DNA from 3 places in the Kribbella sp. NPDC051587 genome. Region 2 is predicted to be linked to each of the others. Evidence: riboswitches for the same ligand, from Rfam matches in the RefSeq annotation. Region 2 holds a riboswitch; each other region holds the start of a gene.
What was found. Region 2 has a riboswitch for glycine ahead of gcvP (aminomethyl-transferring glycine dehydrogenase). Riboswitches for the same ligand answer to the same signal wherever they lie in the genome.

Region 1 (10,420 bases), on a different contig from region 2:
TAGTACCGGCGGCCGGGGTAGCCCTCGGCGTACTTGTTGGTGAGGACGGAACCCTGCGCCTCCATCACCGCGATCGGGGCGAAGTTCTCGCTGGCGATGAGTTCGAGGGTGTCGCGCTGACGGCCGAGTTCGGCCGTCACCGCCGCGTGGATCTCCGGGTCGAACTCGGCCAGGGACTGGTTGAGGGTGCTCATCTCACTCGCCTCCGATCAGTGCCTGGTAGGCACCGGCGTCCAGCAGATTCGTGGGTCCGGTGACCTTGATCCGAACCAGCCAGCCGGCCTGGTACGGGTCGGTGTTCAGCAGGCCGGGATCGACGACGACGGCTTCGTTGAGCTCGACGACCTCGCCGTCGACCGGCGCGAACAGGTCGCTGACCGACTTCGTCGACTCGATCTCACCGCACGCGTCGCCGGTGGTGATCGCGGTGCCGACAGCCGGCAGGTCGACGTACACGACATCTCCTAGCGCCTCGCCGGCGAAGGCGGTGATGCCGACCGTGGCGACGTCGCCGTCGAGAGCGACCCATTCGTGGTCCGCGGTGTAGTGCAGTTCGGTGGGGACGGACATCAGGACTCCTGGCGGCGGTAGAAGGGGAGGGGTACGACGGTCACGTCGTCGTGCGTACCGCGGATGTCGACCTGCAGCGGGGTTCCCGCTTCCTGGTAGCTCGCGTCGACGTACGCCATCGCGATCGGGTGCCCGAGCGTCGGCGACGGCGCGCCACTCGTGACCGTGCCGATCTCCCGGCCGGTCGCCGGATCCAGTACGGCGTACCCGCTGCGCGGTGACCGCCGGCCGGCTGAGGTGAGGCCGACGAGCACCCGCCGGGCGCCCTCGTCGCGGCGGCGGGCGAGTGCCTCGCGGCCGACGAAGTCAGCTTCTTTGCTGAAGGCAACGACTCGGCCGAGCCCGGCCTCGAACGGCGTGAGGTCGCGGCTGAGTTCATTGCCGTAGAGCGGCATTCCGGCCTCGAGCCGAAGCGTGTCCCGGCAGGCCAGCCCAGCAGGCTTGAGCCCGTACGGCGTTCCCGTCCGGAGCAGGTCGGCCCAGATCCGCGCGGCCTCGTCCGGGCGGCAGTAGATCTCGAAACCGTCTTCACCGGTGTACCCGGTGCGGGCAAGCAGGATGTTGCTCCCGGCAAGCTTCGCTTCGGTGATCGCGTAGTACTTGAGCGCGGGCAGATCGGCCTCGGTCAGCTCGGCCAGGATCTCCGCGGAGACCGGCCCCTGGACGGCGATCAGCGCCCAGCACTCCGTCGCGTCGCGAACCTCAACCGAAAACCCGGCCATCCGTTGCGTCAGTTCGGCATGGACGACCGCCGTGTTGCCGGCGTTCGCGACGATCAGGAAGTGGTCGTCGGCGAGCCGGTAGACGACGAGGTCGTCGATGATGCCGCCGTCCTCGGTGCACAGCATCGAGTACCGCGCGCGGCCGGGCGCGATCTTCGACGGCTGTCCGACCAGGCTGTGGTCGAGCGCCTGCGCGGCCGTGGCGCCGATCAGCTCGAGTTCGCCCATGTGGGACAGGTCGAACAGACCCGCGGTGGTTCGGACGGCTGTGTGCTCGGCGATGTCGGAGGTGTACCGCACCGGCATCGTCCAGCCGGCGAAGTCAGTAAACGAGGCACCGAGCTGTTGATGCTCTGCGTGCAAAGCAGTCGCGCGCGACTCTGCCATAAGTTGGGAGGCTCCCTCGGTCAGGCACCAGGCGGTGCCACTGCTGGGTGACCTCCCCGCTCTGTCATCGGTACCTGAGAGCTTCGCCGCCGGATCGGGCGGTTTGCACCGTGGGTGCAGGTCCAACCGGACCTGTCTTTCCAGAGTTCGCCTCATCGGAACGGTCAGTGGGCCTGAGAGATTCTGGGGAGATTTGCTCCTTCGGCGCCGGGCTGTGCCGCACCCGGACTCTCCCGCCCCGATTCGAACGGCGCGATATGCAGTTAGGCGGCCGACTCTAGCAGCCGTTCCGGAACCGTCCATGTGGTTGGCTCGTCCCAGGTGAGCGCCGCGGACCGGCGGATCGCGTGACAGAGAGGGACACGATGAGCGGACTGTCGACCTTGCCCCTGGTGGTGATCGGGCTGTCGCTGATCGGCTTGCTGGCGGTCGTCGTCTGGTTCGTCCGGCGGCAGCGGTACCTGAAGTCGCTGCGCGACCGCGGTTGGACCTTCGTCGGCAGCCCGTCGTTCGCGACCGTCGCGCGGCTGAACAACCCGCCGTTCGGGCTGGGGTTCAAGCGCTCGCCGGACGATCAGATCACCGGTCTGACCAGCACTGGACGGCCGTTCCAGGTGATCGAGTACGGCAGCGAGTACTGGAAGGGTTGGGTCGGCATGGTGACGCTGTCGCGCCGCCTGCCCGAACTGTGGATCACCGGCGGTCAGACGGGGCCCCGGGCCGGTGTCTCCGCGACCATGGTGCCGGTTCCGGCGCAACTCGGCTCGGGCTGGACGGTCGGCGTACAGGACCCGGCGTTCGCCAACGAGGTGCTGAGCGGCCAGCTCTGCACCGCCTTGCTCGCGCTGGCCGGGAGCCAGCCGGGTGTGAACCTCAGCATCGACGGCGACCAGCTGGTCATCCAGGACCCGCCGCACAAGGACTCCGAGCTGCTCGCGCCCTGGCTGGAGCAGCTGGCCGCCATCGCCGCCGCGATCGACGCCACACCGCTCGACCACTGGATCCAGCCCGAGCGCGAGGCCCGCCTGGGCTTCTACCAGCACCCGGACTGGTACTGGATCGGCCAGGACGACAGCCTGCTGCAGAGCACGCCGACAACCCGCGGCGGCCACGACCACAGCACCAGCGACGTGATCCGCGGCCGCGACGGCGACGGCCCGCCGTTCGTCGCCTTTACCCACCACTGGAAGACCACGCGCACCGAGACCTCCACCGACTCCGAGGGCCGCACCACCACCCGCACCGTCACCGAGAACCACAGCGAGCCGATCCTTGGCTTCGAGCTGCCGGTGCACATGCCCTGGATCCAGGTCAGCCGGCGCGGCCTCGGCGCCGGCATCAGCTTCGAGAGCGAAGCCTTCAACAAGCGGTTCGCCATCCACGCCCGCGACCAGAAGTTCGCGTACGACGTCATCCACCCGCGCCAGATGGAGTTCCTGATGGCCACCCAGCCGGCCCCGTTCCAGGTCGTCGGCAACTGGGCCTGGTTCGAGCCCGGCCGCCACGACCACCAGACCATCGCCCGCAACTCCCTGATCCTGCGCGACTTCCTCGCCTGGATCCCGCGCTTCGTCTGGAAGAACCTCGGCCTCCAGGACGCGCCGTACCCGCCGCGCTAGAACTTGATCGTGCTCCACCATCCGCAGTGATGGGCAGCGCTCAGGTCGGTACGGCGGATGGTGGGTCCAAGGGACTGGACGATCGACTGGCCCGCGCGGAATCGCGGCCAGCGGGGTAGTCCCGGTGTGTTCGGGTCGCCGGTCCGGGCGAAGGCCGACCAGTAGCCGATCATCGTGTCGGCCAGACGTTGCTGGACTTGGGTGAGCGCCGGGCTGGGGATGCCGTCGCGCATCACGAAGAGATACAGCGCATCGGCCGAGTGATAGGCGCCGTACGGGTAGGTGACGGGCGGCAGCGTCGGCGGCGCGGTGCGGTCGGCGAACTCGTAGGCGTAGGTCGCGGAGCGCCGGGCGAAGGCCTGATTGCGAGCCAGGGTCGGGCATGCGAAGGCGCTGTCGGTCGTCACGGACGCCCAGGTCCGGCTGGGTGGCACACCTTTGCGGAGTGGGTAGCGGGCGGCCACTCGATCGGCGTCGGTACCGAACGCATCCTTCAGATACGCCCGGTACTGCGCACTCGTGAGTGGCCGCGTGGCGAGATCGATCATGCCCTGCAGGTACGTCATCTCGTCCCGAGTGGTGCCGGACAGCATCGGTACGTCGATCGCGCGGCCCGCGGCCAGAACCTCGACCGGATTCTCGGGCAGCGTGCGGCTGCCGTAGGAGAGCCCGGAGAAGGTGCCGAAGACCGGCATCAGATCGGCGACCGTCTTGTCGCGGCGCAGGCAATCGACCGACGAGCAGCCGAGGGCGGTGGCGACGGCCTGGCCGCGAGCGGCGACGCTGCCGGGCGCTTCCCACGGGGAGACGGTCGGTAGCCCTGGCGCGAGCGCGTTGGCCGGGATCGGCGACGTACAAAGGGAGCTCTGGATGATCGCGCGGTGAAACAGGCCGACGGCCGTCGGTGAGGCCAGGTGGGCGCAGATGCTTTGACCGCCGGCCGACTGGCCGAAAAGGGTGACGTTGCCGGAGTCGCCACCGAAGGCGGTGGCGTTGCGCTGCACCCAGCGGAGCGCGGCCTGCTGGTCCTCGAGCCCGAAGGTCCCGGAGCCTTCGAGCCCGGGATAGGCGAAATTGCCGAAGATGCCGAGGCGGTAGTTGGCCGTCACCACGATCACGTCGCCGCCGGCTGCCAGCCGCTGCGGGTCGTACTCACCGCCCGAACCCTCGACGAAGCCGCCACCATGCAGCCAGACCATGACCGGCTTGCGTGGCCCACCGGAGGTCGGCGTGGTGACGTTCAGGTAGAGACAGTCCTCCGCTGTGTCCGACTTCGCCTGCGCGCAGCGCGGACCGAGATCCGAAGCATCCCGTACGCCGGTCCATCGCGCGGCGGGCGTTGGTGAGCGCCAGCGGAGCGGTCCGACCGGCGGCGCGGCGAACGGGATCCCGTTGAACTCGTGGTGATCTCCACGAGCGACACCACGGACCACGCCCTGGTCGGTCCGCACGACCAGTGGATCCGCAGCGGGCAGCACTGGCACGGTCAGCAGGGCAGAGATCAGGGCGGCGAGGATTCTCATCTAACCAATACTAGCGTATTGTTCTGCTCATGAGAGGGCAGGGAGCCGCGTACGACGAGCGTCGGACAGCGATCGTCGAGGCGGTGCTCGACCTGGTCGACACCAGCGGGGTCGACCAGGTGACCGTCCGCCGGGTCGCCGATCGCGCCGGGGTATCGCTCGGTCGCGTGCAGCACTACTTCTCGACCAAGGACGAGTTGCTGGGTGCGGCCTTCGCCGCGATCAACGAGCTCGGCGCGCGACGCGTCCAGGAGCGCGCAGGCGGAGACGACGTCCTGCGTGCGGTCCTCCTCGTGCTGATTCCGCGCACCGAGGAGGACCGCCGTCTGGTCCGCATCCAGCAAGCCTTCGAGACCTACGCACTGACCAGTCCCGAGCTCGGTGCACAGGTCACGCAAGGCTATTCAGACCTTGCCGGTCTGTTCGCCTTGCTGCTCGGCGGTGAGTTGGCCGACGGCCACGAGTTGCTCGCCACCGCGGTCGGCCTGTCCACACTGGTCCTGACCGACGCGGTCACGTCGGCCCAGGCAGAGCGCATCATCGATGCCCGCTTGAGACACATCGTCGGAGCTGCTGGACAGGTAGAGGCATGAGCAAGCAGCGCGAAGAACGGTTCGTGGCCTTGTACGAGGCCACGTATGCGGATCTGGTGCGGTTCGCACAGCGGCGGTTGCCGCAGGTGCAGGCCGAGGACACGGTCGCGGAGGCGTTCCTGACCGCTTGGCGGCGGTTGGACGACGCTCCGGAACAGTTGGCGGACGCGCGGGCGTGGTTGTTCGGGATCGTGCGGAACACGATTCTGAACAGCCATCGGGGCGCTCGGCGGCAGCGGGCGGTCGCGGTGCGGCTGGCCGAAGTGGCCAGTACGTCGTTGCCGGACGACAGTGAACTCGTGGCGCGGCAGGTCGATCTGGCGCGCGCGTGGGAGCGGCTGTCCGCCGTTCATCAGGAGGCGCTTGCTCTGGCGGTGATCGACGACCTCCCGGGTCGCGAGGCGGCGGCGGTGCTCGGCATCACGAGCGTCGCCTACCGGCTGCGGCTGTCCCGGGCGCGCAATGCCCTGCGCGGCGAGCTCGGTCACCGTCCGACCCCTACCCGCGTGACCGAAAGGCAGCCGACATGAAGCCCCTCGACGAGTTCGCCGCCCTGAAATCCCTCGACCCGGCAACCCGCGATCCCGATCCGCACAGCCCGCGCGCGCAGGCCACCCTCGAGCGCATCCTCGCCACCGACCCGTCGTACGACGTCCGTCCCCGCCATCGGATGCTGGTGCGAGCTGTGGTCGCAACGGCGGCGGTGGCGATCGGGGCCGTGACTGTGCTCGTCCCGCACGAGAGCGGACCGCTGTCGGGCGGCGACGCTTATGCCGGCTGGACCACAGCACCCGTCGGGTTGTCGCCCCAGGAATCTGCATCAGCGGCTGCCGAGTGTCGGCAGTCGCTCCAGAGCCTCGGGCCAAGCGCCGGTGCCAAGGTCGCCATGGCCGAGCGACGAGGCAAGTGGGCGATCGTGATCCTCAAGGACCCGGGCACGTTCGAGGGGTTCTGCATGACGAACCTCGTCGACTACGACAAACACAGTGGCTTCGGCAGCGTCGCCGGACCCCATCGTCCGGCGGTCGGTCCGCGGGAGCTCTTGGTCCTGGACCTGGGCGCGACCGGGGGCAAGGAGGCGGGCTGGGTGACCTCTGGGGTCGGGTGGGCCGGCTCCGACATCGTCGGGCTGACCTACACCAGCCCGACCCGTGGCGTCGTGAAGGCGACCGTCAGGAACGGCTACTTCGCGTTCTGGGTGCCCGGTTGGGAGTTCGAAGGCCCGAACCCGGTCCCGGTGCGGGTCACCTATCGCGACGGCAAGACGGTGGCGACCACGCTCAAGCTGGGCTGACTTCCAGGCGGAAGACGCGGATCTCGCGGTTGGCGGCGCGGGTGGCGTAGGTGTTGTAGGCCGGCCAGTACGCCGCTACCGCGTCCCACGTGGTCTGGCGCTCGTCTCCGGTGAGGAGGCGGGCGTGGACCGGGAGGGTGCGGCCGCGGACGGTGGCGGTGGCCTGGGGCTGGTCGATCAGGTTGGCCGACCAGGCCGGGTGGTTCTCGCCGCCCCAGTTGGAGCCGATCACGATGAAGGCGCCGTCGCGTTCGACGTACAGGAGTGGGACCTGGCGGGGCTGGCCGCTGCGGCGACCGGTCGAGGTGAGCAGCAGGGTGCGCAGGCCGATCGACGAGCCGACGCCGAACCGGCCGTTGGTCCGGCGGAGCAGCCGCTCGTCGACGCGGGTCAAAGCCTGGCCCACTCCGGCGAACGCCTTGGTGGTGCCCAACTTGGCGATCAGCCGCTGCAGTCCGTTCATTGGCCGGAGTCTACGTCGGTGAGCAGACCCCGGGCGTGCGCGACCGCGGTCGCCTCGGTGCGGGTGGTCGCGTTCAGTTTGGTCAGGATCCGGCCGACGTGCACCCCGACGGTCGCCGGTGAGATGTACAGCTCGGCGGCGATCTGCCGGTTCGGCAGACCACGCGCGAGCAGCCGCAGGACGTCGTACTCGCGGGGAGTCAGCCCGCTGTCGTCCTCGGGCGTGGTGCTCGGCGGTTCGAGCCGGGCGCGTTGGCCGAGGGCGGCGATCCGGTCGAGGTAGACGCTGCTGCCGAACCGGATGGCGATCTCGCGAGCCTCCTCGAGCCGGCGCCGCGCGCCTGCCCGGTTGCTCGCGGCCAAGGCGGCCTCGGCGGCCGGGATCAGGCAGTCGATCAGGCCGGTCAGATGCCCCAGCCGGCGCCAGTTGTCGGCGGCTTCGTCCCAATCGCTCATCCGGCCGGGGCCGAGCGCGGTCAGGATCATGCATCGGTAAGCCTCGAGCCGGACCGTGCCCGGCGGCAATTGGGCGACCAGCTCGCCGAGGACCGTGCGGATCCGGGCGACGTCGGCGGCGATCTCCCGGTTGCGGGGTGCGGCGGCCAGCCGGGCGCGCTGGAGCATCGCGATGCCGACCAGGCCGTCCTCGTCGGTCAGGTTGGCCGGATCCGCGCAGTGCTGCAGGTAGATCTCGACCGTCGCACCGGCCGACTCCGGATCCTGCTTGGCAGCAGCGAGGTCACACCATACTCTGGTGAGGTAGCCGAGGATGTAGTTGCGGAGTACAGGGGAGCCCGTGGCGACTTCGGCGGGCGAGTGCAGTACGGCGGCCGCCTGGTCGAACTGGCCGCGGTAGGCGCGGATCGTGGCGAGCATGCCACGGGTCCCGATGTGGTAGAGCGGCTCGGGTTCGGCGGCGAGCACCTCCTCGATCACGGTCAGGGCCTCGTCCCAGCGCCCGAGGACCAGGTAGGCGTCGGCGAGATTGACGCGCAGCAGGGGACCGCGCCAGTTGAGCATCCCGAGCAGTTCGACCTCGCGCAGTGCGACCGGTACGGCCTCGACGAGCTCCTCGTAGCGTCCGGCCCAGGCCAGCGTCGAGATCTCCCACAAGGCGTTCGCCACCAGGGTGTAGTCGTCACCGATCCGGAGTGCGATCTCCCGCGCCCGCCTGGACGCGGCCTGCGCCGCGGCGGTGTTCCAGGCAACGACCTCGGTGAAGCCGAGCGCGGCGAAGGCGCGTCCGCGCAGCCGGTCGTCGTCCAGCGCTTCGGCGATGCCGAGGAGGATCTCCGCGTGCCGCCGGGCGGCCGGTTCCAGCCGTGCCGTGGCCGCGTCGACCGACAGCCCGTAGTGCAGCAGGCCCAGGGCGTACGACGGCCGGTCCGGGAGCAGTTGCTGAGCCCGATCGAGGTCCTCGCGGGCGCCGAGATCCATCCTGCTGCGGAACACCGCTCGGTCGATCAGCAGTTGGGCGGCCTGCTCCGGGTCGGTCTCCGGGTCGATGAGCTCCAGCGCCGCCGTACAGTGCGCCGCGCCTTGCTCCGCACGACCCGCCGGTATGGCGGCGGCGATCGCCCGCTGGAGCAGTGAGAAGCGAACTGAGTCGTCGGCTCCGGTCTGCGGCAGTAACGTGAGCGCGCGGAGCAGATGGTTGTGCTCGGCGGAGTACGCGAAGGTTGCCTTGGCCTCGTCGGCAGCGATCAGTGCCGCGTCGAAGGCCTCGGTGGGCCGGTCGGCCAGGTACCAGTGCTCGGCCAGCTCAGCAGCGGCCAGACCCTGTACGGCGAGGTCCGGGCGCTCGGCCAACGCGGTCGCCGCGCGGGCGTGCAGCCGACGCCGTTCACCGGGAAGCAGTCCGGTGTAGACGGCCTCCCGGATCAGTGCGTGGCGGAACTCGTACCCGCGAGCCGTTGTGAGCAGTTGCTCGTGTTCGACCAGCTCGCGGAGTGCGAGGTCCAGTTCGTCATCGCTCCGGCTGACCAGCAGGGTCAGCAGGTCGTGACCGATGGCCGACCCGGCCACCGACGCGATCGCCAGCACCGGGCGAGCCGTATCGGACAGCCGGGCGACGCGCTCCTGGAGCAGGCCGCGCAAGGGGCTGTCCGCGTTGCTGTGCGTGTCTCCGGCGAGGGCCTCGACGAACAAGGGGTTCCCACCGGAGCGCCGGTAGATCGCGGCCGCGCGCGCTGGGTCGTAGCGACCATCGAGTGTGGTGACGAGCTCACCGACGTACTGCTGCTCCAAGGGGCCGAGCCGGACGGTGGCGATGTCGGAGCGGCGGCCGAGCTCAGCGACGAGTTGGCGGACCGGGTGACCGGCCGGGAGTTCGCCGGTGCGGACGGTACCGACGAGCAGGACCGGGAGGTCCCCGAGATTGCGGGCGAGGTAGCCGAACAGTTCCCGGCTGGCGCCGTCGGCCCAATGCAGGTCCTCGAGGACGATCAGCAACGGATGCCGGACGGCTGCGCGTTCGACGAGGGCCAGGAGCTCTTGAAGGAGCGTCAGCCGGCTGCCGGGTGCCGCTTGGTCGGACTGGCGGGGGAGTAGCGCGGCGAGCGCCGTACCTGAACTCGTCCCACCCTCGGCCGCGACGAGTTGCCGGACGATCGGCAGGAACGCGACGTACGGGAGGTGTTCGGCGCCGAGCTCCGGGCAGCCGCCACTGACGGTGAGCCAGTCCGGACCGAGGGTCGCGGTGAACTCCGCGACCAGGCGGGACTTGCCGATTCCCGCCTCACCGGCGATCAGGACCCGGGCCGAACCGCCGTCGGTGACCCGGTCGGCCGCGGCACGTAACACCGCGAGTTCGTCTCGTCGCCCGACGTACAGGGGCCGCTCACCGGACATGGAAATACCGCGTTCCACGGATTCGCCGGAAGCGGTCGGCCAGCACGCTGTGATCCTAACGACTTCGAGGGAGATCACCATGACCATCATTCGGCCGCTGCGGATCGAGGTTCCGCAGTCACAGCTGGACGACCTGACCGACCGGCTGCAGCGGGTCCGCTGGGCCAACGAGCTGCCGCGCGACCAGGTGACCGACGGCGTCCAGCGCGGTCCGGTCGTGCCCGGCTGGGAGTACGGCGTACCGCTGGAGTATGTGCAGCGGCTGGTCGAGACGTGGCGGGACGGGTACGACTGGCGCAAGTGGGAGGCGCGGCTGAACGAGTACCCGAACTTCAGCACCGAGATCGACGGACAGAACATCCACTTCCTGCACGTCCGTTCGCCCGAGCCTGAGGCGACG
Region 2 (10,420 bases):
TGCGGGCCGGGCGGCGGGCGTCGGTGAGGAGCATCAACGCCAGCAGACCGGCGACCTCGCCTTCGGCTGGTAGCTGCGCGTGGAGTTGCCGGGTGAGCCGGATGGCCTCGGTACTGAGCTCGACGCGGTGCAGGGATTCCCCGGAGGACGCGGTGTAGCCCTCGTTGAAGATCAGATAGAGCACATGCAGTACGGCGGTCAGCCGGGCCGGTAGCTCGTCGGCCGGGGGCAGGGCGAACCGGGCGTCCTGCAGCTTGGCCTTCGCCCGGCTGATCCGCTGGCCGATGGTTGCCTCCGGCACCAGAAACGCCCGGGCGATCTCGCCGGTGGTCAGGCCGCCGACCGCGCGCAGGGTGAGGGCGACCTGCGACTGCGTAGTCAGCGATGGGTGACAGCACAGCATCAGCAGCGTGAGTGAGTCGTCGACCGATGACACCGAGTCAGGCGCCACCTCGCCGGCCACCGACTCACGCCGTACCCGAGCTGCCTCCGACCGCAGCACCTCGATCCGCCGCCGGGATGCGACTGTGATCAGCCAGCTCCGCGGATTGTCCGGCAGGCCACTGGAAGGCCACTGCATCGATGCCGCGAGCAACGCCTCCTGAACAGCGTCCTCGCACGCGTCGAAATCGCCGTACCGGCGCGTCAGCGCACTCAGCACCCGTGGCGCCTCCGCACGCAGTACCTCCTCGAGTGAAGTCACTGGTACGCCGACAGGTCGCGCACCGGCCGCACCTCGACCACGCTGTACGGCGCTTCCGGGATCAGCGCGACGATCTCGGCCGCCCGCTCCATGGACTCGCAGTCGAGGAGATAGAAGCCGGCCAGCTGCTCTTTCACCTCGGCGAACGGACCGTCCGTGGTGAAGGGCTTGCCGTCGCGGACCAGCACCTGCTTGGTCGCGGCCGGGGGAGCCAAGGACTCGGAGGCGAGGAGCTCGTCGCGTTCGGCCAGGGCCTCGTGCAGGGCGGCGTACCCGGCCATGCCCTCACGCTTCTGCTCGTCGCTCAGGCCGTCCCACACCGCGCGGGATTCCGGATTGCCGTAGATGAGTACCAGGAACTTGGACACGGTCCAGTATCGATCGGATTACCGGTTCGCCGCACCCATAGCGGGTGACCCGCCGAGACGTTCAGGTGTAGAGGGTGTCCGGCCATGGCCCGGGGCATGGCCCCAAGTACAGTTACCACCGCCTATCCAAACGATAGAGCCAAGGGGTGAGAGAGGAGGGGGCGCGTGCCGGACTTGGAAGTGTCCGACCGGGTGCTCACGATCCCGAACGCGCTCAGCTTCCTCAGGTTGCTGGGTGTGCCGCTGTTCCTGTGGCTGATCCTGGGGCCCAAGGAGGACGGCTGGGCGTTGCTCGTGCTGGCGATCTCCGGGTTCACGGACTGGGCCGACGGCCAGATCGCGCGGCGGATGAACCAGACCACCCGGCTCGGGCAGATGCTCGACCCGGTGGCCGACCGGCTGTACATCTTCGCCACCGTGCTCGGGCTGGCGCTGCGCGACATCATCCCGTGGTGGCTGGCGATCGCGCTGCCACTGCGTGACCTGTTGCTCACGTTCACGCTGCCGGCGCTGCACCGCCGCGGCTTCAACGCGCTGCCGGTGCATTTCCTCGGCAAGTCGGCGACCTTCTGCCTGCTCTACGCGTTCCCGTTGCTGCTGCTCGGTGACGGCGACAGCACGCTGAACCTGCTGGCCCGCGTCTTCGGCTGGGCCTTCGCCATCTGGGGTACGGCGCTCTACTACTGGGCCGGGGTGCTCTACTTCGAGCAGCTGCGGCACTTGATCCAGACAGTGAAACCGATCGACAAGGCCCGGTAGCCAGTGACCGAGCCCGCGACCAAACCAGCACCGCCGCGGCGTGTCGACGCGTCGATGTCGCTGCTGAACAACCTGATGGCGCACCCGATCGACGAGGGGTACGCCGTTGCCGCCCGGAGCCGGCCGCAGCAGGACGGCAAGCCGGCCCGGGTGCGGCACCGGGTGATGCTGACGGTTGCGGCGCTGGTGCTCGGCTTCCTGCTCGCGGTCGCGGCGGCGCAGAACTACCAAGCCGCGCCGGAGGCGGAGAAGCAGCGCAAAGAGCTGATCACCCGGATCAACCAGGCCGACGACCGGCTGTCCGGGCTGCGCACCGACCAGACCCAGCTGGCCGACGAGGTCCGTCGGCTGCAGGCCGAGGGACTGGGCAGCGACAGCGACGGTACGGCGCTCCAGCAGCAGCTCGACGATCTCGAGCTGCAGACCGGGGCGGTCGCGGTCACCGGCCCGGGACTCAAGGTCGTCGTCGACGACGCCAAGGACGCGGACAAGGAGGGCCGGCTGCTCGACGTCGACCTCCAGCAGCTCGTCAACGGGCTGTGGACGGCCGGCGCGGAGGCGGTTTCGGTGAACGGTCACCGGCTCACCGCGATGACCGCGATCCGTAGTGCGGGCAGTGCGATCACTGTCGACTACGTGTCGCTGACGCCGCCGTACACGGTGCTGGCGATCGGCGACACCGGGACGCTCGAGGCCCGGTTCGCACAGAGCTCAGGGGGCCAGTGGGTGCAGTACCTGGTCAGCAACTTCGATGTCCGGAAGACGATCACGACGGAGGATTCCTTGCTGGTGCCGGCGGACGCGACCATCGCGCTGCGATACGCGAAGGTGATCGGGAAATGATCGCCGTACTGGGACTGGTCATCGGTGTGGTGCTCGGGCTGCTGCTGGCGCCCGACGTACCGGAGTGGGCGCAGCCCTACCTGCCGATCGCGGTGGTCGCCGCGCTGGACGCGGTGTTCGGCGCCCTGCGGGCGTTCCTGGACGGGATCTTCGACGACAAGGTGTTCGTCGTGTCGTTCGTGTCCAACGTGCTGATCGCGGCGCTGATCGTCTACCTGGGCGACCAGCTCGGCGTCGGCTCGCAGCTGTCCACCGGCGTGGTCGTCGTCCTGGGCATCCGGATCTTCACCAACATGGCGGCCATCCGCCGGCACATCTTCCGGGCCTGACATGAGCGACGACAAGCCGGACACCCCGGAGCCCGACAAGACCGCCGCGGACGACCAGCCGACGGTCGTCGCCAGCTGGTGGAGCGCCGACGGCAAACCCGCCGACCCCCCGAAGCCCGCCGACGCCCCCAAGCCTGCCGAGGCCCCTAAGCCTGCCGAGGCCCCTAAGGCCGCGCAGCCCGCCGAGGAGAAGAAGGCCGGTACGCCGGACGATCCCGCGCGCCGCCCGAAGTCGGAGCACGCCAAGCCACCGCGCTTCGACCCACCGGTCACCAAGCCCGAGCCACGGCCGGAACCGCGACCAGAGCCACGGCCGGAGCCCAAGCCCGAGCAGGCGCACCCGGTGGAACCGACGCCGATGCCGTCCGCGAAGAAGCCGCGCACCCCGAACCTCGCGCTCCGGCGGCTGAAGGCCGGCTTCAAGCCGTCCCGCGGCCAGGCGATCGTGGCCGTGGTCCTCGCCCTGGTCGCCGCGACCGCGGTCGTCCAGGTCCGGGTGAACCGGGCTGACGACGGCTACCAGAACGCGCGCCGTGAGGACCTGATCGCGATCCTCGACGGCCTCGGCCAGAACACCCGGCGGCTGGAGAGCGAGATCGCCGAGCTGGAGGAGCGCAAGAACACGCTCTCGTCCAGCGCCAACAAGGCCAAGACCGCGCAGGAGCAGGCCGACGCCCAGATCCGGACGCTCGGCATCCTGGCCGGCACGCTGCCCGCCCGGGGCCCCGGGATCCGGATCACGCTGAACGATCCGCAGGGCAAGATGACCTCGAGCAACCTGCTCGACGCGATCGAGGAGCTGCGCGACGCCGGCGCCGAGGCGATCCAGATCAACGGTACGGCGCGGGTCGTGGCCAGCACGGACTTCGTCGACGACGCCCCCGGTATCCAGATCGACGGCACCAAGGTGAACTCGCCGTACGTGATCGAGGCGATCGGCGACTCGCACAGCCTGGCCGAGGCGTCCAACTTTCCTGGTGGTCTGGTCAGTGAGGTGACCGGTCCCCAGATCGGCGGTACGGCGGACGTGCAGGAGGAATCCAGCGTCTCCATCACCGCCTTGCACGCGCAGGAGGAGCATCGCTACGCTCGCCCGGCGCCCAGCCCGACCAAGTAATTCCTTCGAGAAAGAGGAACGACGGTGTACCCCGAAGACCTGAAGTACACGGCCGAGCACGAATGGGTGAAGGCCGGAGAAGACGCTCCCGTGCGGATCGGCATCACCGACTTCGCGCAGGACGCGCTGGGCGACATCGTGTACGTCCAGCTGCCCGAGGTCGGCAGCGCGGTGCGCGCCGGTGACGCCTGCGGCGAGCTCGAGTCGACCAAGAGCGTGAGCGATCTGTTCGCCCCGGTGAACGGCACCGTCCGCGCGGTGAACGAGGCGCTGGCCGACCAGCCCGACCTGGTCAACACCGACCCGTACGGCGAGGGCTGGCTGCTCGACATCGAGGTGGACGACATCGCCGAGGTCGAGGCGCTGATGGACGCCGAGACCTACCAGGGCCAGCTCGACCCGAGCTAGGCACGTCCTGGGTACTGCCTGCTAGGTTTACCGGACCTCAACCGCTGGTAGAGGGTTGAGGCTGGGTACACACTTGTTCCACGGGGTCTACGACACAACGTCGCCTAACGGCGATCGGGAGGATCACAGCATGCCGTTCTGCAACCAGTGCGGGCACGAGAACTCCGAGGGCAGCCGCTTCTGCTCGCAGTGCGGAGCGATGCTCCCTGGGGCGGACCGGCCGGCCGCCGCGACGCCGACGCCTGGTGTGACGGACACCGCGATGCTGACGCCGATCAGCGCCGAGCCGGAGACCGAGCGCTTCGACCAGGGCGAGCCGCTGTCGGCCGACGACCAGGCCGCGGTCGGTGCACTGCCGGCCGGGTCGGCGCTGCTGATCGTGCAGCGCGGCCCGAACGCGGGCAGCCGGTTCCTGCTCGACGTCGACGTGGTCACCGCCGGGCGGCACCCGGACAGCGACATCTTCCTCGACGACGTGACGGTCTCCCGCCGGCACGCCGAGTTCCGCCGCGACGCGTACGGCGTGAAGGTCCGCGACGTCGGCAGCCTGAACGGCACCTACGTGAACCGGGACCGGATCGACGAGGTCCAGCTGAGCAACGGCGACGAGGTCCAGATCGGCAAGTACCGGCTCGTCTACTACGCCAGTGGCCAAGCCTGAGCTGTCGATCGGCGAGGTCCTGCAACTGCTGCAGGCCGAGTTCACCGATGTCACCATCTCCAAGATCCGTTTCCTCGAGGCCGAGGGGCTGGTGACACCGGCGCGTACCGCGTCGGGCTACCGCAAGTTCAGCGCGGGCGATGTCGAGCGGCTGCGCTACGTGCTGACCGCACAACGCGACCAGTACCTGCCGCTGAAGGTCATCAAGGAGCATCTCGGTGCCCTCGACCGCGGACTGCGCCCGGCCGCGGGTGGACCGCCGATCGCTCCCAGTACGCCGGCCGCCGGGCCGGCCGCCGACGACTTCGGTGCCACCGGCACCGACCTGCGGCTGACCAGGGCGGAGCTCTGCGCGGCGGCCGGAGTCAGTACGGCGTTGCTCGCCGAACTGGAGAGCCACGGCCTGATCGTGGCCGAGGGCAAGCATTACGGCGGCGACGCGATCGTGGTCGCGCAGGTGGCGGCCGAGCTCGCGACGTACGGGATCGAGCCGCGGCACCTGCGGCCGTTCCGGACCGCGGCCGACCGCGAGGTAGGGCTGATCGAGCAGGTGACCGGACCCCGCCGTACCGATCAGACGCAGGAACTGGCGGCGCTGACTGTGCGGTTGCACACGGCACTGGTGAGATCCCGGCTGCCGCGCTGACCGGCGCGGAGTAGGGTTGAGGCGTGCGCGAAGTCGACGTAGTCGGAGTCCGGGTCGAGATGCCCTCGAGTCAGCCCATCGTGCTGCTCAAGGAGGTCGGCGGCGAGCGGTACCTGCCGATCTGGATCGGGGCGGCCGAGGCGAGTGCGATCGCGTTCGCCCAGCAGGGGATGGAGCCACCGCGGCCGCTGACCCACGACCTGTTCGCGGAGACGATCCGGGTGCTCGGGCACACGCTGAGTCAGGTCCGGATCGTGAACCTGACCGACGGCGTCTTCGAGGCGATCCTGGTCTTCGACGACAAGACCGAGATCTCGGCCCGCCCGTCGGACTCGATCGCGATCGCGCTCCGGACCGGTACGCCGGTCTTCTGCGCCGACGAGATCCTCGCCGAGGCCGGGATCCCGGTGCCGGAGAGCGAGTCCGGAGCCGTCGACGAGGTCCAGGAAGAGGAGGAGGTCGAGCGCTTCCGCGAGTTCCTCGACCAGATCACCCCGGAAGACTTCGACAAGAGCTGAGACCCCTCCGGCACGCCTGAACCAGGCAAGACCGGGAAGGTAACGATTCGTGCGGGAGCCGCGACACGCATTCGGCTCGGAGCGGTTGTCGTTGACCCTCTCTGGTCGGCGGCTTACCGTGAAGGAGTTGTGGGGTGCTGCTACTCCACGCAGGTGACTCGTTCCAGTAGGTATCCAGGGAGGCTCAGGCGTGACACGCACCGGCGACACGGATCTGACGGCGCAGTCGACGTCCGAAGCACGCGCCGAGGCGGCCGCCGCGGCCGGCGTCCAGGGCTTGCTGTTCGACGACGACCTGCGGCCGATGCCGGAGGATGTCGGGTTCCGTGGGCCGACGGCCTGTGCCGCGGCCGGGATCACCTACCGTCAGCTGGACTACTGGGCCCGCACCGGCCTGGTCTCGCCGTCGGTGCGTCCGGCGACCGGCTCGGGCACGCAGCGGTTGTACGGTTTCCGTGACGTGCTGTTGCTGAAGGTGATCAAGCGTCTCCTGGACGCCGGCATCTCGCTGCAGCAGATCCGGACCGCGATCGCCCACCTGAGCAAGCGCGGCATCGACGACCTGACCCAGATCACGCTGATGAGTGACGGCGCGTCGGTCTACATGTGCACCTCGCCGGACGAGGTCATCGACCTGCTGGCCGGTGGCCAGGGCGTCTTCGGCATCGCGCTCGGTGGCGTCTGGCGGGAGGTCGAGGGCTCGCTGTCCGAGCTGCCGACCGAGCGTGCCGACGGTCACGGCGAAGGCGACGACGAGAACCACGCGAGCGACGAGCTCGCTGCCCGCCGCCGGGCCCGCATGACGGGCTGAGGTACTCTTTCAGCTAGCTGTTCACCGCACTCGGGAGAGACCCGTGCAAACCGGGCGCCGAAGGGGCAATTCCTCCCCGGAACCTCTCAGGCCCATGGACCGGGTGCGTCAGGCGACTCTGAAGCGTGCACTCGTGCGTGACAGAGGGGGAGGCCCCCGGAAGCTACTGCAAGCAACGGAGCCTCTTTGATGACGGAAATTTCAGCAATCTTCGCCGACCGGCACATCGGGCCCCGCCCGGACGAGGTCGCGCGGATGGTCGAACTCCTCGGGTACGCCGATGTCGACGCGCTCGCGGATGCCGCCGTACCGGCCTCGATCCGGTCCACCGAGCCGCTGCGGCTGCCGGAGCCGGCCTCCGAGGTCGACGCGCTGACCGAGCTGCGCCAGCTCGCGGCCCGCAACAACGTCGCCACCTCGATGATCGGCCAGGGCTACTACGGCACCTTCACCCCGTCGGTGATCGTCCGCCGGCTGGTCGAGAACCCGGCCTGGTACACGGCCTACACGCCGTACCAGCCGGAGATCTCCCAGGGGCGGCTCGAGGCGCTGCTGAACTTCCAGACCGTGGTCTCCGACCTGACCGGGCTGCCGACCGCGAACGCGTCGCTGCTCGACGAGGGCACCGCGGCCGCCGAGGCGATGACGCTCGCGCACCGCTCCAACCGCAAGAGCAAGTCGAACCGCTTCCTGGTCGACGCGGACACCTTCGCGCAGACGATCGCCGTGGTGCAGACCCGCGCCGAGGCGCTCGACATCGAGGTGGTCGTCGCCGACACCACCGACGGTCTGCCCGAGGGCGACTTCTTCGGCTTCCTGGTGCAGTACCCGGGCTCGGGCGGTGCCGTCCGCGACCTGAAGCCGCTGATCGCCGCCGCGCACGAGCGCGAGACGCTGGTCGCGGTCGCCTCCGACCTGCTCGCGTTGACGCTGCTCGAGGCGCCGGGTGAGGCCGGGGCCGACATCGTCATCGGCTCCTCGCAGCGCTTCGGCGTCCCGCTCTTCTACGGCGGTCCGCACGCCGGCTTCATCTCGGTCCGCGCCGGTCTCGAGCGGTCGCTGCCCGGCCGGCTCGTCGGCGTCTCGGTCGACGCGGACGGCGCTCCGGCATACCGGCTCGCGTTGCAGACCCGTGAGCAGCACATCCGTCGCGAGAAGGCGACCTCCAACATCTGTACGGCGCAGGTCCTGCTGGCCGTCGTCGCCTCCATGTACGCCGTGTACCACGGACCGGATGGGCTGAAGGCGATCGCCGGCCGCGTGCACGACTACGCGGGCAAGCTGGCCGCGTCGCTGCGCGCCGGCGGCGTCGAGGTTGTCCACGGCGACTTCTTCGACACGGTGCTGGCCCGCGTTCCCGGTGCGGCCGCGGACGTTGTCGACGCTGCTCGTCAGAACGGCATCTGGCTGCGCCAGGTCGACGCCGACCACGTCGGCATCTCCTGCGACGAGAAGACCGACGCCGCCGCGCTGACCCGGGTCTGCCAGTCCTTCGGCGTCCAGTACGACGACACGCTGGCCGCGCCCGAGGTCGCCGTACCGCGGAGCTCGGAGTACCTGACGCACCCGGTCTTCAACACGCACCGGTCCGAGACGTCGATGCTGCGCTACCTGCGCAAGCTGTCCGACAAGGACTACGCGCTCGACCGCGGCATGATCCCGCTCGGCTCGTGCACGATGAAGCTGAACGCGACCACCGAGATGGAAGCGGTCACCTGGCCGGAGTTCGCGGACATGCACCCGCTGGCGCCGATCGAAGACGCCGCCGGCTACGTGAAGCTGATCGGTCAGCTGGAGCGCTGGCTGGCCGAGGTCACCGGGTACGCGAAGGTGTCCATCCAGCCGAACGCCGGCTCGCAGGGTGAGCTCGCCGGGCTGCTCGCGATCCGCGGCTACCACCGGGCCCAGGGCAACGAGGACCGCAACGTCTGCCTGATCCCTTCCAGTGCGCACGGAACCAACGCTGCGTCGGCGGTGATGGCCGGGATGAAGGTTGTCGTTGTCAAGGGCAACGATGACGGCACGATCGACCTGGACGACCTGCGCGCCAAGACCACCGAGCACGCCGACAAGCTGGCCGCGATCATGATCACCTACCCGTCCACCCACGGGGTGTACGAGGAGAGCGTGACCGAGGTCTGCCAGATCGTGCACGACCACGGCGGCCAGGTGTACGTCGACGGTGCGAACCTGAACGCGTTGCTCGGGCTCGCGAAGCCGGGTCAGTTCGGCGGCGACGTCAGTCACCTGAACCTGCACAAGACCTTCTGCATCCCGCACGGTGGTGGCGGTCCGGGCGTCGGCCCGGTCGCGGTCGCCGCGCACCTCGCGCCGTACCTGCCGAACCACCCGCTGCTCGACCAGGCCGGCCCCGAGTCCGGCGTCGGCCCGATCAGCGCCGCTCCCTTCGGCTCCGCCGGTGTCCTGGCGATCTCGTGGGCCTACATCCGGATGATGGGTGGCGAGGGCCTGACCGCCGCCACGAAGAACGCGGTGCTGACCGCGAACTACGTGGCCAAGCGGCTCGAGAACGCCTTCCCGGTCCTCTACACCGGCGAGAACGGCCTGGTCGCCCACGAGTGCATCCTGGACCTGCGGCCGATGACCAAGGAGACCGGCATCAGCGTCGACGACGTCGCCAAGCGCCTGGTCGACTACGGTTTCCACGCGCCCACGATGTCGTTCCCGGTCGCGGGCACGCTGATGGTCGAGCCGACGGAGTCGGAAGATCTAGGAGAACTCGACCGTTTTTGTGACGCGATGATCGCGATCAAGCACGAGATCGACCGGGTCGCGGCAGGGGAGTGGCCGGCCGACGACAACCCGCTCGTCAACGCCCCGCACACGGCAGCCTCGGTGATCAACGACAAGTGGGAGCACGCCTACACCCGTGAAGAGGCCGCCTTCCCGCAGTCGGTCGACCGCGCCTCGAAGTACTGGCCGCCGGTCCGACGCATCGACGGCGCGTACGGCGACCGTAACCTGATCTGCTCCTGCCCCTCCCCGGAGGCGTTCGAGTAATCGGCACGTTGTTCACCCCGCACGAGGCATACTCGTGCGGGTGACCGACGTACGTGCCGACACCGACGCCGCCCTGCTGGCCGCAATCGCAGCTGCCCAGAGTGAGACCAGACTGCCGTCGGTGACCGCCGGCGTCGTGCGTGACGGAGAGCTGGTGTGGACGGGCGCGCGTGGCCGGTTCGCCAACGCGTCCGGGCTCGCGCCGGGGTCGAACGTGCAGTACCGGATCGGGTCGA
Region 3 (10,420 bases), on a different contig from region 2:
AGGGCCACGCCTGGGTCGGGCTGGTCGTCAGCGCGATCTCGGCCGCGTCGCTGGTGATCGCCTTCGCGATCTTCCTGCGGTCGGCCCGCCGTGTGCGCTATCTCACCCAGCCCGAGGAGCTCGGCGTACGACGTCTGCTGCTGGAGAGTGGTGAGCGCGACTCCCTCGGGTACTTCGCGACCCGCCGCGACAAGGCGGTCATCTTCTCCACGGCCGGCGACGCCGCGATCGCGTACCGGGTGGTCAACGGGGTCAGCCTCGCCAGCGGTGACCCGCTCGGCGAACCGACGGCCTGGCCCGGAGCGATCGAGGCCTGGACCGAGGAAGCCCGCCTGTACGGCTGGACCCCGGCGGTCCTGTCCGCCAGCGAAGAAGCAGCTCGCGCGTACGTCGACGCCGGGCTGCGCGCCCTCGCGATGGGTGACGAGGCGATCATCGACGTCGCCGACTTCAGTCTTGAGGGCCGCACGATGCGTCCGGTCCGGCAGGCGGTCACGCGGGCTCAGCGGGCCGGTTACCGCGCCGAGGTCGTCCGGCACGGCGACCTCTCCCCCGAGGCCCTCGCCGAGTACGTCGGGCTTGCCGAGAAGTGGCGTGGTGCACAGACCGAGCGTGGCTTCTCGATGGCGCTGGGCCGCTTGGGTGACCCGGCCGACGCGCGCTGCGTGATGGTGATCGCCCGCGATGCCGACGGCAACGTCCGCGGGCTGCTGTCCTTCGTGCCGTGGGGCGTGCGCGGGGTCTCGCTGGACCTGATGCGCCGCGACCCGGAGTCCGTGAACGGCCTGATGGAGTTCATGGTCACGTCGCTGGTGGAGGCGTGCGGTGACCTCGGTCTGCACCGGATCTCGCTGAACTTCGCGATGTTCCGGGAAATCTTCAGCGACGCCGAACGAGTGGGCGCAGGCCCGGTCCTCCGGCTCACGAACGCGCTGCTCACGGCCGCGTCACGCTTCTGGCAGCTGGAGAGTCTCTACCAGTCGAACGAGAAGTACCTGCCGCGCTGGTCGCCACGACTGATCTGCTACGCCCGTGGCGCCTCGCTGGCCCAGGTGCTGCTGGCTGCTGGAACGGCCGAGGGCTTCCTGCCCGCGCCGCGGCCCTGGACCCGTGTCGACAGCGTGACTGCGGGCGAGCGGCATGCGATCCAGGCCGGCGACGGTGACCACTTCGCGGCGGCGGTCCACGAGCAGGAGGAGACGCTGCTGCGGCCGACCCTGCCGGAGCGCAAACTCACCGAGCAGGAACAGATCCGCCGTACCAAGCTGGTCGGGCTTGTTGCCGCCGGCATCGATCCGTATCCGGTCTCGGTCAAGCGGACCGAGACGATCGAGCGGATCCGTGAGCTGCACCAGAACCTGCCCGCCGACCACCACACCGGCCAGATCGTCTCGGTGACCGGCCGGGTCGTGCGGATGCGGGACCACGGCAAACTGTCGTTCGCCCAGTTGCAGGACGGCCTGGTCCAGCTGCAGGTCATGCTGTCCGCCGACGCCTGCAGCGAGGCCGCGCTGGATCATTGGCAGCGGCTCGTCGACATCGGCGACCACGTCAGCGTCACCGGCGAGGTCGTGACCAGCAAGCGCGGTGAGCTGTCGATCGCCGCCACCGAGTGGATGATGGCGGCCAAGTGCCTGCACCCGTTGCCGGACAAGCAGAAGGGGTTCACCGACCCCGAGGCGCGCGTCCGCCAGCGGCACATCGACCTGGTGATGAACCCGGACTCGCTGCGGATGATGCGGCACCGCAGCGCCGCCGTACGGGCCCTGCGCAACGGGTTCGAGACGCGGGGGTTCATCGAGGTCGAGACGCCGATGCTGCAGGCTGTGCACGGTGGCGCGAACGCGCGGCCGTTCCAGACGCACATCAATGCCTACGACACCGATCTGTTCCTGCGGATCGCGCCGGAGCTGTTCCTGAAGCGGCTCAGCGTCGGCGGGCTCGGCAAGATCTTCGAGCTGAACCGCAACTTCCGCAACGAGGGCGCGGACGCGACCCACAACCCGGAGTTCACGTCGGTCGAGGCCTATCAGCCGTACGCCGACTACCACGTGATGCGCGAGCTGACCCGGGAGCTGCTGATCGAAGCGGCGACCGCGGTCTTCGGCAAGCCGATGGTGCAGCGGCCGGACGGCGAGATCGACATCTCCGGCGACTGGCCGGTGATCACTGTGCACGATGCGGTTGCCCGGGCGGCCGGCGTACCGGTCTCTCCCGACACTTCGGTGGAGACGCTGCGGGAGCTGTGCAACCAGCACGGTGTGCATACGACGTTCGATCTTTCCGCGGGTGAGCTGGTGCTTGAGCTGTACGACGAGTTGGTCGAACCGCACACCACGCTGCCGACGTTCTACACCGACTTCCCGTTGGAGACGTCGCCGCTGACCCGGACGCACCGCACCGAGCCCCGGCTCGCCGAGCGCTGGGACCTGGTCGCGTTCGGTGCTGAGATCGGTACGGCGTACTCGGAGCTTGTCGACCCGGTTGAACAGCGGAGGCGGCTCACCGAGCAGTCGTTGAAGGCGGCGGCCGGTGATCCCGAGGCGATGTCACTGGACGAGGACTTCCTCAGCGCTCTCGAATACGCGATGCCACCGACCGGTGGACTCGGTATCGGCGTCGACCGGGTGATGATGATGCTGACCGGCCAGAACATCCGCTCCACACTCGCTTTCCCGTTCGTCCGCCCGTCGCCGCGTGATTCTTAACGTTGCGCCGGGTCGTCCCGAGTTGGGTTGACCCGTAGCCTTGAGGAGGGCGCGGGGCTGGGGATACTGGGGCGGGGTGGATGAGGCAGGTTGCGGTAGTTGGGGCACTGCTGTGCGTGCTCGTGGGGTGTTCGGCGACTCCGGTCGACGGTGCGGCACCGCCGACGCCGAGCGGAGGTACGGCGGCTGCCGCGCCCGTGACACCACGCGGACCGCTGGGACAGGCGGCGTACCAAAGTGAGCTGACCAAGGCCGAGAAGTCGCTGGCGGTAAGCCTTCGGACACTCTCGCGGGCGCAGACGGCCGAGGGGTTGGCCCAGGCGATGGGCGAGCTGTCGAAGGCGCTGAACGGCGCCTCCGGGCGATTGGCCGCGTTGACGGTCGAGGGGCGACTGTCCGCCGTACATCAGCTGTTGCAGGACCGGATCGGAGTGGCAGCGTACAAGCTGTCCGACTCGGAGCAGGCCGAGCTCGATGCGCGCTGCGGTGGTAGTGCGTACACCTCGCAGAAGGTTCAGCGGCGGCTGCGCACCGACCTCACGCCGGCGTTGGTGGCGCTGACGAAGCTCAAGCTGAACTTCGGGAGCACGTTGCCGAACCCGGGCCCGGCTCCTAAGCCGGAGCGGCCCGCGAACGGCGAGACGCTCGTGCGTCATGGCGAAGCCGGGATCGGGCGGTTGTCGATCATGAACGGTACGTCGAAGGACGTCGCGATCTCGGTCGTCACCGACGGGAAGCCGCCGCGGGATCCGCACGTGATGACATACATCCGGGCCGGCAAGGCGGCGGCGATCACTCGGATCGGCGGGGCGTACCACCTGTACTACAAGAGCGGCGCGGAGTGGAGTTCGGAGCGGCGCCAGTTCGGGAGCGGGTGCTCGTTCCAGAAGTTCGACCAGGCGTTCGGGCCGGACAAGTCCTGGAAGATCAACCTGGAACCCACCGTGACCGGCAACGCCGCTACCAGCGAAGTCGAAGCTTATTAAGCTATGTGACATCGACCATGTCACGATGACAGGACGCGCCAGTAGGTTCACGATGAGGTCATGAGTGCAACCGCAAGCCTCACCGTGGCCGGCGTCCCGGGCGTCGAGGTCGCCTACTACCGCAAGGGTTCGGGCGACCCGCTGGTGCTTCTGCACGGCATCGGTCACCACTGGCAGGCCTTCACCCCGGTCCTCGACGAACTCGCCGAGCACCACGACGTGATCGCGCTCGACTTCCCCGGCTTCGGCGATTCCCCCGACATCCCACTAGGTGTCCCGGACGAACTTGACAGCCTCGCCTACACCGTCGACGCCCTCTGCAAAGCCCTCGACGTCGACCGCCCGCACATCGCCGGCAACTCCCTCGGCGGCCTGGTCTCCCTCCGCATGGGCCAACTCGACCTGGTTCGCTCGGTCACCGCACTCGCCCCGGCCGGCTTCTGGTCGCCGCGCGAGAACCGCTGGGCCATCGGCCTGCTCACCAACCTCCGCCGCGTCGCCCGCCGTACGCCGGATCCCACCGTCCAGCGCCTCTCCCGCACCCCCGCCGGCCGCCGCGTCCTCACCGGCACCATCTACCACCGCCCGGCCCTGCGCGACCCCGACGCCGTCGTCGCCGAATCCCGCGCCCTCCGCGACTGCACCGGCTTCGACCGCGTCGCCGCCCACGCCCGCGCCGGCGCCACCTTCGAAGGCGACGTCCCCAACGTCCCCGTCACCATCGCCTGGGGCACCCACGACCGCGTCCTCCTCCCGGTCCAAGCCGCCCGCGCCCACCTCCAACTCCCCCGCGCCCGCATGATCCCCCTCCTCAACGCCGGCCACGTCCCCATGAACGACGCTCCCACCCAAGTAGCCCGAACCATCCTCGAAACCACCCACCCCTGACCCGACACGAACGACTGCAGGTAGTCCCTCTAAGCCCCCCAGCGCCGCGCGATCTCATGGGTGGACCCATCAGATGGCTACTGGTGGAGGACGGCGCCGGTTGCATCGGGGCTGGCATCCGCAACGTCCGAAGGATCGGAGGGCCCGTCTCCGGTTCTTCGGACGTTAGGTGGTCGGGTCAGGCTGGCGAAGGACAGCAGATCGCCCAGTACGGCGAGCCCACCCGGAACGACCTACCAGTAGGCGAACCAGCTCATGCCTCGGCCACGACGCGGGCGACCTCGGCGGCGACCGCCTGAAGTCCTTCCAGGCGGTCGCGGTCGTAGAGCAGCGAGTGCTTGCCACCGCTTGCGAGCCGGACGATCAGCCGGGGCATCCGACCTTGGGTGAACTCGAAGGTCGGTTGCTGCCAGACGTGGTAGCGGTGGACGTCGGTGTACCCGAAGAACTCGACGACAGTGCCGTCGAAGGTCATCAGCACAGTGTCGGTGAGCGGCGCATGCACGTCAGCATTCGATCACGTTGACGGCCAGGCCGCCACGGGACGTTTCCTTGTACTTGATCTTCATGTCCGCGCCGGTCTCGCGCATCGTCTTGATCACCTTGTCGAGCGTCACCACGTGTACGCCGTCGCCGTGCATCGCCATCCGGGCCGCGTTGATCGCCTTCACCGCGGCCATCGCGTTCCGCTCGATACAGGGGATCTGCACCAGCCCGCCGACCGGGTCACAGGTGAGACCGAGGTTGTGTTCCATCGCGATCTCGGCCGCGTTCTCGACCTGCTCCGGCGTACCGCCGAGCAGCTCGCACAGACCGGCCGCAGCCATCGAGCACGCCGAACCGACCTCGCCCTGACAGCCGACCTCGGCCCCGGAGATCGACGCGTTCTCCTTGTACAGAACGCCGATCGCCGCCGCCACCAGCAGGAACCGGACGCACCCGTCGTCGGTCGCGCCGGGAATAAACCGCCGGTAGTAATGCAGTACGGCGGGAATGATGCCCGCGGCACCGTTCGTCGGAGCGGTGACGATCCGCCCACCGGAAGCGTTCTGCTCGTTGACCGCGAGGGCGAACAGGTTGACCCAGTCCATCACCTTCAGCGGGTCGACCGACCACGGATCGCGGGTGAGCTTGGTGTGCAGCAGGTGCGCGCGCCGCGGCACCTTCAGGCCGCCGGGCAGCACACCCTCGGTCTCGCACCCTTCCTGCACGCAGTCCTGCATCACCTGCCAGATCTTCAGCAGGCCGCTGTGGATCTCTTCCTCGGTCCGCCAGGCCTGCTCGTTGGCGAGCATCACCTCGCCGATCGACAGCCCCGACTCCCGGCAGCGGTCGAGCAACTCGGCACCACTCAGGAACGGGTACTTCAGCACGGTGCTGTCCGGCACGATCCGGTCCCCGGCCGCCGCGTTCTCGTCGACCACGAACCCGCCGCCGACCGAGTAGTACGTGCGCTCCCGCAGTACGGCGCCATCTGCACCGCGAGCCACGAAGCTCATCCCGTTCGGGTGGTACGGAAGGGCCTTCCGCCGGTGCATCACGAGATCGGTGTTGTCGTCGTACACGATCTCGTGGACGCCGGCCAGCAACAGCTGGCCGCGCTCGCGGATCGTCTCGACGCGCGCGTCGACGGAGTGCGTGGCGACGGTCTCGGGATCCTCACCCTCGAGCCCGAGCAGCACCGCCTTGTTGCTGCCGTGCCCGTGCCCGGTCGCACCGAGCGAGCCGAACAACTGGGACTCGACCCGGGCGGTCGCGGTCAGCAGACCGGCCTCCTGCAGGCCGAGCACGAACGTGCGGGCCGCGCGCATCGGTCCCACGGTGTGTGAGCTCGACGGGCCGATCCCGATACTGAACAGGTCGAAGACGCTGATCGCCATACTGGAGGTCCCTTCCGGTCGTCGTTGACCGAGAGTGGTGTCCTCCCCACTCTGTTGGACTGTTGTCCTCCAGAGGTGCCTCGCCCGTACGGTGAAGGTGCCTGAGAGATTCTTGGGGAGAGTTGCTCCTACGGCGCCCAGGTCACGTGCAGCCTGGGTCTCTCCCGCACGGGTTCATGCGGCTGTTGAATTAGCTTCCGTCGAGGACGGTACGGCGGCTTCGCGGGCGGCGTCAATCCGGCCGGTGCGCTAGGTCGGGAGCGGTGGTCTCACGCCGTAGCGAGCAAGTGCTCGGTGCGGTAGCTCGGCGTGCTTGAGGGGAGGGCACGATGCGGAGCATCTTGTCCTTCGCTCAAGTGCGGTGAGGTGCCGTGCCGAGTGCTGCGCAGTAGGCGTGAGACTGCCGCTCGCGACCTCTAGCCCAGATCTCGAAGAACCAGGTGAACAGCGGCGGAACACTGGCGGCCAGCGCGGCCAGCGTCACCGGCCACGACCAGCGCAACGGCTTCCGCACGACCAGCACGGTGACGACGTACACGACGAAGATGCCGCCGTGGATCGGGCCGAACAGCTTCACGCCCGCCTCGTTGTCGGACAGCACGTACTTGAACAGCATGCCGATCAACAGACCGGTCCACGAGATCGCCTCGGCGATCGCCACCGTCCGGAACCACCGTGAGTGTGTCATCGCGCCCGACCCTAACAAGTCCCCCAAGCCCCGACCGGGGTGGTCTGAGGGTCTGTCCCCGATGTGAGGGAGCAAGCGGTTGCCGAAGGATCGATCAGATGAGATTCAGATCGCTCACGTGGGGTGTGGTCCTCACCGTCACCGCTTCAAGCCTGGCCGTCCTGCCGGCGTCGGCCGCTGTCCACTGGTCCGACTGCAAGGTCGAAGGCAAGGAAGATCCGCTCGTCGTCAAAGGCTCGGAGTGCGCGACCCTGCGACTCCCCGTCGACTGGCGGTACCCGGACGGACCAACCTTCGGCCTCGCGATCGCCCGCCGTACGGCGAAGAAGGACCGCGTCGGCGCACTCGTCTTCGGACCGGGCGGCCCGGGTGACTCCGGCGTCGACCGGATCAAGACGGGGATCGACCGCTTCAGCCCGGACCTGCAGGATCGCTTCGACATCGTCAGCTTCGACCCGCGCGGGATCGCACGCAGCAACCCGGTCAAGTGCACCACCGGCCTGTACGCCGCGATGCCGTCGCCGCTCGTCCCCGACCAGGCCGGCTTCGACGCACTGATCGACTACAACCGCCGCCTCGCCGCCGACTGCCGCGCCCACACAGGACCGCTCTACGACCACGTCGACACCTGGCAGACCGTGCGTGACGTCGACGCCATCCGCCGTACCCTCGGCGAATCCCGCATCACCTTCCACGGCAGCTCTTACGGCACACCGCTCGGAGCGCAGTACGCCGAGACCTACCCGCAGCACCTGCGCGCGATGGTCCTGGAGAGCGTCCTCGACCACAGCCTCGCGACACCCCGCCAGTTCCTCGACCCGCAGGCCGCGTCGGTTCAGGACTCGTTCGACGAGTTCGTGAACTGGTGCGACCGAACGACGACCTGCGCCCTGCACGGCCAGGACGTCCGCGCCCGCTGGAAAGAGCTCAGAACCCAAGCAGCCAACCCGTTCAACGCATCCTTCGTGGTCTTCCGCCAGCTCTACGGCCCGCAGTGGAACGCCTTGGCGACCATCCTGAAGTCGGGCGTCATCCCCACCCAGCCGCCGCCCACCGGTGAGCTCGTCGCCAACACCCTCGTCCCGTTCTGCCAGGACTGGAACCTGAAGGTCAGCACCTACCGCGACTACAAAGCGCTCCTGGACCGCCTGGCCCGCAACAACCCGGACATGCCGTACCCGGGTCAGTTCATGGCGATCTCGCTCTGTCTAGGCGCCCCCAACGCCAACAATCCTCAGCACCGCCTGGACGTCTACAACCTCAAGACCCCAGTCTTGCTGGCAAATGCCATCCACGACCCGGCAACGGCGTACACGATGGCCCAGAGCGTGCAACGCCAACTCGGCCGCAACGGCGTACTGCTCACCTACGAAGGCTGGGGTCACGGCAGCTATAACAAAGGCAACTGCATGACCTCGACGGTCGACAACTACCTCATCGACCTGGCAGTACCAAGACGCGGTACGAGGTGCGCCGCGGTCCAGCCGACGGGGTGATCAGACTGCTACGCCGGTGATCTCGAGGACGCGGTGGAGGTGGTCGCCGCGGCGGGCTCGGTTCGAGAGGGCGATCAGCTCGGCACAGGCCCGTTCCAGGGCTTGGGCGTGCGTGCGGCAGTGGTCGACGTACCAGAACGGGTCGTCGGGCTGCGGATCGTCCGCGTCGTCGATGTCGGCGTACCAGTGCGCCTGGCCGTAGTGGACGACTCTCACTCGTAGATGCATGGCTACTCCCCCGTGGATCTCCCCTGATCCGGGATCCGAATCCGGCCGGCGCGTGACCGCGGCCCCCCACTGTCACGCGCCGGGCCGAGTTCGACCCTCCCCGACGACTACATCGTGTCGCCGCCGGGATTTGTTACTGCAGGTGACCGGTAATTTTCGGTGACCGGATGACTACTGTCTGTTGAGGTGCTTCCGGGTCCATTTTTCGAGGCCGTCGGTGTCGATCGGGAGGGCCTCGGTGAGGATCTCGAGCCGGTCGGAGTGCACGACGACGTTGTCCTCGATCCGGATCCCGATCCCGCGCAGTTCGGGCGGCACGGTCTCGTCGTTCGGGTGGAAGTAGAGCCCGGGCTCGACCGCGAGCGCCATCCCGGCCTCGATGTCGCCGGCGAAGTACGTCTCCGGGCGAGCCGCGTCGCAGTCGTGGACGTCGAGGCCGATGTAGTGGCCGGTCCCGCAGACGATGAAGCGGCGGTGCTGCTGGCCGTCCGGCCCGAGCAGCTCGTCGACCGATGCATCGAGCAGGCCCCAGTCGCGCAAACCCTCGGCGAGGACGACCATCGCCTCATGCTGGAAGGCCCGGTACGGCGCTCCTGCCTTCACCGCACCAAGTGCCGCGAGCTGCGCCTTGTGCACCAGGTCGTGAACCTGCCGCTGCGCCGCGGTGTACTCGCCGGTGGCCGGGAACGTCCGGGTCACGTCGGCCGTGTAGAGGGTGCGGGTCTCGACGCCGGCGTCGAGCAGGATGACGTCACCCTCGTTCACCGCACCGTCGTTGCGAACCCAGTGCAGCACCGGCGCATGCTTGCCCGCAGCAACGATCGACGCGTAGCCGACGCCGTTACCGGCCGTCCGCGCGCGGCGGTCGAAGGTGCCTTGCAGCCAACGCTCACCACCACCGCGGATCGCCTCGGGCAGTTCGCGTGCCACATCCTCGAACGCGAGCACGCTGGCCGCGACGGCCTCGCGCAGCTGGTCGAGCTCCCAGTCGTCCTTGATCCGGCGCAGCTCGGCAATCGTCTGCCGCAGCTCGTTGCCGTCGTACGGCGCGGTCCGCACGAGCGCGTCGAGCATCGGGTCGACGCCCGGGATCGACAGCATGAACGGAACCGCACCACGCACCGCGGACGGCAGCTCCTCGATCGGGCGGCACGCGATCTGCAATGCCTCCGACCAGTCCTTCAGACCCGGTACCGGGCCGATCCACAGCTCGCCGTCGCGGGCGTTCGCGAAGAAGTCGGCCTCCTCCGGCCCGGCCGCCTCCCGCAGATACAGGGTCGCGTCACCGTCGGCCGACAGCACCAGCACGGCGCCCTCAGCCTGGCAACCGGTCAGCCACACGAAGTCGCTGTCGGCGCGGAAGTCATAGTCGGTGTCGTTCGACCGCACCGGCGCATGACCGGCCCCGATCGCGATCCGCCGACCCGGCAGCGCTGCGGCGAGCTTGCGCCGATGCGCGGCAGCGGCCTCGGCCAGCCCGTCCGGCACGCTGACGGACCGGTCCACCGCGCCCCAGCCCCGCGCGATCGACTCGCGGAAACCCTTG

Region 1: linked by a shared signal. The riboswitch ahead of gcvT (glycine cleavage system aminomethyltransferase GcvT) and the one ahead of gcvP (aminomethyl-transferring glycine dehydrogenase) in region 2 are both predicted to bind glycine.
Region 3: linked by a shared signal. The riboswitch ahead of ACIA49_RS08050 (L-serine ammonia-lyase) and the one ahead of gcvP (aminomethyl-transferring glycine dehydrogenase) in region 2 are both predicted to bind glycine.

What each region holds. Positions count from the first base shown of each region.
Region 1 covers NZ_JBITDE010000007.1:416,199-426,618, forward strand. Annotated here, with positions in the region: gene glyA (serine hydroxymethyltransferase) at 1-194, opposite strand, end outside; gene gcvH (glycine cleavage system protein GcvH) at 196-570, opposite strand; gene gcvT (glycine cleavage system aminomethyltransferase GcvT) at 570-1,679, opposite strand; glycine riboswitch at 1,831-1,925, opposite strand; gene ACIA49_RS26070 (hypothetical protein) at 2,045-3,298, shown strand; gene ACIA49_RS26075 (carboxylesterase/lipase family protein) at 3,295-4,821, opposite strand; gene ACIA49_RS26080 (TetR/AcrR family transcriptional regulator) at 4,851-5,414, shown strand; gene ACIA49_RS26085 (RNA polymerase sigma factor) at 5,411-5,944, shown strand; gene ACIA49_RS26090 (hypothetical protein) at 5,941-6,708, shown strand; gene ACIA49_RS26095 (nitroreductase family deazaflavin-dependent oxidoreductase) at 6,695-7,171, opposite strand; gene ACIA49_RS26100 (ATP-binding protein) at 7,168-10,020, opposite strand; gene ACIA49_RS26105 (epoxide hydrolase family protein) at 10,100-10,420, shown strand, end outside.
Region 2 covers NZ_JBITDE010000011.1:47,078-57,497, reverse strand. Annotated here, with positions in the region: gene ACIA49_RS31230 (RNA polymerase sigma factor) at 1-703, opposite strand, end outside; gene ACIA49_RS31225 (YciI family protein) at 700-1,071, opposite strand; gene ACIA49_RS31220 (CDP-alcohol phosphatidyltransferase family protein) at 1,237-1,830, shown strand; gene ACIA49_RS31215 (DUF881 domain-containing protein) at 1,834-2,673, shown strand; gene ACIA49_RS31210 (small basic family protein) at 2,670-3,002, shown strand; gene ACIA49_RS31205 (DUF881 domain-containing protein) at 3,004-4,119, shown strand; gene gcvH (glycine cleavage system protein GcvH) at 4,144-4,527, shown strand; gene ACIA49_RS31195 (FHA domain-containing protein) at 4,658-5,188, shown strand; gene ACIA49_RS31190 (MerR family transcriptional regulator) at 5,175-5,834, shown strand; gene ACIA49_RS31185 (bifunctional nuclease family protein) at 5,858-6,352, shown strand; gene ACIA49_RS31180 (MerR family transcriptional regulator) at 6,543-7,163, shown strand; glycine riboswitch at 7,185-7,275, shown strand; gene gcvP (aminomethyl-transferring glycine dehydrogenase) at 7,353-10,184, shown strand; gene ACIA49_RS31170 (serine hydrolase domain-containing protein) at 10,225-10,420, shown strand, end outside.
Region 3 covers NZ_JBITDE010000002.1:366,995-377,414, reverse strand. Annotated here, with positions in the region: gene lysX (bifunctional lysylphosphatidylglycerol synthetase/lysine--tRNA ligase LysX) at 1-2,708, shown strand, start outside; gene ACIA49_RS08065 (hypothetical protein) at 2,789-3,694, shown strand; gene ACIA49_RS08060 (alpha/beta fold hydrolase) at 3,755-4,582, shown strand; gene ACIA49_RS08055 (hypothetical protein) at 4,836-5,087, opposite strand; gene ACIA49_RS08050 (L-serine ammonia-lyase) at 5,089-6,462, opposite strand; glycine riboswitch at 6,542-6,639, opposite strand; gene ACIA49_RS08045 (DUF3817 domain-containing protein) at 6,815-7,150, opposite strand; gene ACIA49_RS08040 (alpha/beta fold hydrolase) at 7,249-8,646, shown strand; gene ACIA49_RS08035 (hypothetical protein) at 8,647-8,874, opposite strand; gene ACIA49_RS08030 (aminopeptidase P family protein) at 9,046-10,420, opposite strand, start outside.